DNA from 2 places in the Janthinobacterium sp. B9-8 genome. Region 1 is predicted to be linked to the other one. Evidence: riboswitches for the same ligand, from Rfam matches in the RefSeq annotation. Region 1 holds a riboswitch; the other holds the start of a gene.
The links. Region 1 has a riboswitch for thiamine pyrophosphate ahead of thiM (hydroxyethylthiazole kinase). Riboswitches for the same ligand answer to the same signal wherever they lie in the genome.
Positions count from the first base shown of each region.

Region 2: linked by a shared signal. The riboswitch ahead of thiC (phosphomethylpyrimidine synthase ThiC) and the one ahead of thiM (hydroxyethylthiazole kinase) in region 1 are both predicted to bind thiamine pyrophosphate.

Region 1 covers NZ_CP014222.1:1,620,553-1,623,968, forward strand. The annotation lists gene thiE (thiamine phosphate synthase) at 1-571, opposite strand, end outside; gene thiM (hydroxyethylthiazole kinase) at 658-1,479, opposite strand; TPP riboswitch at 1,509-1,604, opposite strand; gene VN23_RS07320 (response regulator) at 1,645-3,416, opposite strand, start outside.
Region 2 covers NZ_CP014222.1:4,491,496-4,494,911, forward strand. The annotation lists gene thiC (phosphomethylpyrimidine synthase ThiC) at 137-2,062, opposite strand; TPP riboswitch at 2,096-2,197, opposite strand; gene VN23_RS20190 (protein-L-isoaspartate O-methyltransferase family protein) at 2,444-3,097, shown strand; gene VN23_RS20195 (rhodanese-like domain-containing protein) at 3,230-3,416, shown strand, end outside.

The DNA of each region.
Region 1 (3,416 bases):
CAGATACCACAGCCACGCCGTCGGCTCCGGCGGCCCGTAAAGCGGCCACGCAGCCAAGGCCAATTCCGCCAATCGCTACCGCGGGGACGACCTTGGCCAGCATCAGTTTGGCAAATTCTTCCAAGCCAATCACAGGGGAAGCATCGAGCTTGGTACCTGTCACAAAGACGGGCCCCACACCGATGTAATCGACGATATCCAGCGGTACGGCGGCCAGGTGCTCTGCGTTTGATGTCGACAAGCCCAGCAGCTTATGCGGGCCAATCAGCTGGCGAGCCATTTCTGGGGCGATATCTTGCTGGCCCACATGCACCCCTGCCGCATCGACCAAGAGCGCCACATCGATATGGTCATTAATAATTAAGGGAATATTGATAGGATCAAGTGCGGCTTTTAACGCCAGAGCGGCAGAAACCCACTGGCGTTTTTTCCACTTAGGTGCGCGCAATTGCACAATGGTCACACCACCTGCCACTGCGGCCAGCGCGGTACCAACCATGCCCTGCACGTTGCCACCACATAGATCAGGATCGAGTACTAAATAGAGAGAAAGATCTAAATCAGGCTTCATTTAGCCCCCTTCAATAATATCGTCAGCGGTAACGCCGCTATCGCACGCTTCAGGATCGAGCACCAGAGAAAGGTCTAAAACCGGCTTCATTCATCCACCGCCTTCAGCATGGCGGGTTGCATGATATACAGCGCGTCTAAAAAGGCGGGCAAGAACGTACCGGGGCCATCGCAGGCTGATTCGGCACGCTCGCCCGCAATCGCCATCACGGCACAGGCCGCAGCCACCGCAGCCAGTTTATCGGGCGCGCCCGCCACAAAAGCGGCCACCACAGCGGATAGAGCGCAGCCCGTGCCCACTACCCGAGTCATCAAGACATGGCCCCAAGGAATAGCCCAAGTAGAGACGCCATCGCTGACATAATCCACTTCACCCGTCACCGCAACAATCGCGCCGGTTTGCAGAGCAAGACGCTGTGCGGCGGCAATGGCCAGCACGGAATTGGCCGTGCTATCTACACCCTTGCCGCCAGCTGATTCGCCTGCCAGAGCCATAATCTCTGAAGCATTGCCACGAATCACCGCCGGTTTTTGTAGCAATAAATCATGCAATGCGTCGGTACGATAAGCCAAGACACCAGCGGCCACCGGATCGAGCACCCAAGGCGTATTGGCCACATTGGCTGCCGCAACTGCTTTTTGCATCGCGGCAAGACGGGCCGGATACAGCGTACCCACATTAATCAGCAGTGCATCGGCCATGGCGGCAAACTCGGCCACTTCTTCTTCGGCCACAATCATGGCAGGCGATGCACCCAGTGCCAGCAAAACATTGGCCGTAATTGACTGGACCACCTCATTACTCAGGCAATGCACCAGCGGCGCGGCTGCACGCAAGCGCGCGAGCTCTTCGCCGACGCGGTACAGGGGAAATTGGGGGATAAGTGGGATGGTATGCAAATCAGACATTTAAGCTCCTTGGCGGGCAGAAAGCCTGCGCCAAGCAGCGCCGACTTCCCTACGCTGGCATGATCCAGATCAGGTCACGGGTATTTCTCAGCCGTTTTTTTCAAGCGGCACCCCGAGTCAGGTCGCCATTTTGCGGATATTAGCCCAGACAAACAAGCGTAAAGATCAAACTTTGCCAATTGCATGCAAAGCCAATTGGGCTTTTACCCGGCTAAGCAAAAGCGGCAGGCACAGCGGCTTCGCCATATAATCGACGGCTCCTAACTCCATCCCCAGCATTTCATCTTCGGCGTCTGATCGGGCAGACATAAAAATCACAGGAATATGTTGCATCCTGGCATCGGCTTTAATCCGGCGGCACACTTCATAGCCATCTATTTCCGGCATTAAAATATCTAATAGAATTAATTGTGGCAAAGGGTCTGCTGCCAGCATCGCTAATGCCTCTGCACCATGGTGGGCTAATTGAATTTTAAATTCTTTATTCAGCATCCGATCAATCAATAATAAATTCATCGGCGTATCGTCCACGGCCATAATGGATATCGCGAGTGGCTCTGCAATCTGCCCTTCAGGCAATTCTTCGCCTTGGTTTACCCCATCCAAAGCCACGATTAAATCAACCAGAAAGCCCACCAAAGTGCTTGAAAAAGCCTCCAGCATGGGCTTTAACATCGGATCTGTTGGCCGGTGGCGCAATAGTGCTTCTAACTCGGCAGCCAAATCGGCTAAATCTACCGCACCAATACTACCCGCCACCGATTTACTGCTATGCAGCAAACGCTCGGCCGTGGCATGGTCTTTCTCTTCCAGAGCAAGGCTAATTTCTGCTATCAATGCAGATTGCCCATGAATAAATTTTCTGAGCATTTCTAGATACAGCGTCTCTTTACCCAAGACCCTGCGCAAGCCAGCGGCCACATTCAGGCCGGGTACGTGTAACATTTCAAGCTTATGTTTCAGATTATGATCGGTAGGACGATCGGCCTCGGGCACCATCGCCACCCGCTCACTCATCGGGCGAGGCGTTATCCAGCGTAATAGTGCAAGCCATAAATCATGCGGCTCGATTGGCTTTGCAACATGTCCGTTCATTCCTGCAATGGCACAACGCTCCTGATCCACCTGCATGGCATTGGCCGTCATCGCCACAATAGGCAAAGACATAAAATCAGGCCACTGGCGAATAATTTGCGTGGCTTCTATGCCATCCATTACCGGCATTTGCATATCCATTAGCACCAGATCATAGCGAACCTGCTGCACTTTATTGACGGCTTGCTGGCCGTTTTCGGCCAGATCTACAATAAAGCCCGCACCTTGCAAAAGATCCATTCCCACTTGCTGATTTAAATCATTATCTTCAACCAATAAAATACGCGCACCTTGAATACTGGATAAATCCATATCTGCATTTTTAACTCTTAATGCAATAGTCGGCTTTTGATTTGTATCTAATACACGCATTGTGGTATCAAATAATTGAGAGGCATTAACGGGCTTAGTTAATATTTCATCCACTTCTGCTGCATCCACCTCACTCAACACCTCTTCACGCCCATAGGCCGTCACCACAATCAGACGGGGGGAAATAGCTAATTGCATTCTTTGGATGGCAATAGCGGTTTCCCGCCCCCCCATATGCGGCATACGCCAATCCAAGAAAATCACTTTAAAAGGATCCCCTGCTGTGGCCGCACGAGCCAGCTCATCAATCGCAGCGAGGCCAGATAAAGCCACCACCGGCCGGAACGTCATTGTGAGCAGTAAATCGGCCAACACCCTTGCTGAATCAGCATTATCATCAACCACCAGCACCGCCTGATGCCGCAAATCCAGGCTGGGCAGCAGCTCTCTTTGCGCCAAGCTACTCATGCCCACGCGAGAGGTAAACCAAAAAGTGCTGCCTTCCCCCAGTACACTTTGCACGCCCACCT
Region 2 (3,416 bases), 1.9 Mb from region 1:
AGCGCAGTGCGCCATCCCGCCATCTCCGCTACACCCCCTCATCAACAATCTTGGCGTACTGCGCTTTTTAGGGGGAATAAACACTCCTCCTGAAAAGCTTCGAGTACGCCCTACGCTTCAAGTACGCGATGCTTTACTAGGCCTTGTGATAAACCTCGGCACCTTTCTTAATAAATTCAATCGACATCGTTTGCATACCGACCTGATTGGCATCCGCTTCTGCAATCCCCTGTTTGGCCGCAAACTCACGCACATCTTGGGTAATTTTCATCGAGCAGAAATGCGGGCCACACATCGAGCAAAAGTGCGCCACTTTGCCACTGTCTTTTGGCATGGTTTCGTCGTGGTAAGAGCGGGCGCGATCCGGATCGAGGCCCAGATTAAACTGGTCTTCCCAGCGGAATTCAAAGCGTGCTTTGGATAGCGCGTTGTCACGAATCTGTGCGCCGGGGTGACCCTTGGCAAGATCCGCAGCGTGTGCTGCCAGCTTATAAGTAATGATGCCTTCTTTTACATCGTCTTTATTGGGCAGGCCTAAATGCTCTTTTGGCGTGACATAGCAAAGCATGGCGGTGCCGTACCAACCAATTTGCGCTGCACCAATGGCCGAGGTGATATGGTCGTAGCCGGGGGCGATATCGGTAGTCAGCGGCCCGAGTGTGTAGAACGGCGCTTCATGACACCATTCCAGTTCCTTATCCATATTTTCTTTAATCAATTGCATAGGTACATGGCCAGGGCCTTCGATCATCACTTGCACATCGTGCTGCCAGGCGATTTGCGTTAGCTCGCCGAGTGTTTTTAGCTCGCCCAGTTGTGCTTCATCATTGGCATCCCAGATCGAGCCAGGGCGCAGGCCATCGCCCAAGCTGAAGGCCACATCGTAGGCTTTCATGATTTCGCAGATGTCGGCAAAGTGGGTGTAAAGGAAGTTTTCTTTATGATGCGCCAAACACCATTTGGCCATAATCGAGCCACCACGGCTCACAATGCCGGTCATGCGGCCAGCGGTCATCGGCACATAGCGGAGCAATACGCCAGCATGGATGGTGAAGTAATCAACGCCTTGCTCGGCTTGCTCGATCAGCGTGTCTTTGAAGATCTCCCAAGTTAGATCTTCAGCCTTGCCGTTTACTTTTTCGAGCGCTTGGTAGATAGGGACGGTGCCGATGGGTACAGGACTGTTGCGTAAAATCCACTCGCGGGTTTCATGGATATTCTTGCCGGTGGACAAATCCATGATGGTGTCCGCACCCCAGCGAATGCCCCAAGTCATTTTTTCTACTTCTTCACTAATGCTGGAGCTGACGGCGGAGTTACCGATATTGCCGTTAATCTTAACCAGAAAATTACGGCCAATAATCATTGGCTCGGATTCTGGGTGGTTAATATTATTGGGAATAATGGCGCGGCCACAGGCGATTTCGCTGCGCACAAATTCCGGGGTGATCTCATCCGGCATCACTGCGCCGTAGTTTTCGCCCTTATGTTGGCGATTCATCATCGCCAGCATTTTTTCACCGGTAGGGCTGCTGTCCCGCAGGCTTTGTAAATAAGCCGCACGATTCATGTTCTCACGAATCGCTACGTATTCCATTTCTGGGGTGATGATGCCTTTACGGGCGTAGTGCATCTGGCTGACGTTGGCACCCAGCTTGGCTTTGCGTGGCTGACGTTTTAGCTCAAAGCGTAATTCATCCAGCTTGGCATCCGCCTCGCGCATACGGCCATAATCGCTCGTGAGCTGGCTCAGCAGTTCGGTGTCATTGCGCTCGCTAATCCATGTGCTACGAATGGCTTGCAGGCCTTTGCGTACATCAATTTTTGCATCTGGATCGGAATAAGGGCCGGAGCAGTCGTAAACAAAGATAGGCGGGTTTTTTTCTGTTGCGCCGCTGATACTCATTTGGAGCGGGGTATCGGCCTGACTGATTTCTCGCATCGGCACACGGATGTCGCTACGTGAGCCTTGAACGTAAATCTTGCGCGAATTGGGGAGTGGCTGGATGGCTGCGTCGTCAACGACGGCAGTGGATGCTAAAAATTGGGCTTTTGCGTTCATGCTCTACTCCACAAAGGCGCGGGTGAGCTAAACGAAGTATCTAGCTCGCTTCCCTACGCCGGTATTAACCGAATCAGGTTCAGAGGGTAATTCTCATCTGCGCCCAAATCTGGCGCAGAACCCCTAGCGATAAAGCAGAGAAGGTATATAAAAAACCAGCAAACAGCAAATTTAAGATGAAGGCCGGCTGATTTATATCAAGGTTAATTGGGCGTGGAGAGTGGGGAGTAGAGCGTGTGAAAGCCGCCGTTTTACTTGTTAATCTTTGGCCTTATCGCTCGCGATCTCAGGCTCTATAGCCACACCGGGCTTGGTCTGTGGGATAATTGCGAAAATTTTCAAACGCTGGGTTTGATCCCAGCTCGCTTTGAGGTGATATAAATGGATTGGGAAAACGCACGTTACTTATTGGTTGAGCAACAAATCCGCCCTTGGGATGTGCTGGATCAAAAGGTGCTCAACCGTGTATTGGCGGTAAAGCGCGAAGAATTTGTACCCGCAGATAAAAAAGAGCTGGCTTTTGTGGATATCGAGCTGCCGCTGGCAAATGGCGCACAAATGCTGGCCCCAAAGATGGAAGCCAAGCTGCTGCAGGATATTGATCCGCAGGTGAGCGATAAAGTACTGGTGGCTGGCGCGGGTACAGGTTACCTGATGGCCTTGGCTGCAGGCTTGGTGGCGCATGTTTATGGTGTGGAAATTGATGCAGCTTTGGTTGATACCGCACGCGCCAATTTGGCAACTGCAGGGATTAAAAACGCCACAGTATCGCAAGGCGATGCGCTTGCTGCTGCTCAGGTGCAAGGCCCGTTTAATGCCATTATCGTGACCGGCTCTTTAGCCGAGGTTCCTGCCAGCTTGAAAGATCAACTGGCTGTGGGCGGACGTTTGATTGCCGTTGTGGGCGAGTTGCCGATTATGTCTGCAACGCTATTCACCTGTGTGGCCAAGGGCAGCTTTAGGGCCACTAAGTTGTTTGAATACAATTTGCCACGCTTGAAAAACGCAAAAGAAAAAGCGGCTTTTGCATTTTAAAAAATGCCAAAAACGCTGTAAACACATCGCCCATCATTCTTTTGTGATACAGGATTGATGGTGCTTTTTGATCTGTGAATCGATGTGTTTATAGCTTTTATTATTTTGTAATGCAGTTATCAGGGCTTTTGAATGCAACAAATTAATCCTCTCGAATTATCCCAATGGCTTAGCGATGCAGAGCGTGCCGACCCTGTGCTATTAGATGTGCGCGAAGTGGGTGAGTATGAGATTTGCCATATTGCAAATAGCCAGCTTATTCCTATGAATACCATTGCTAGCTGCTTTACTGAATTGGATGAAGATGCAACGATTGTAG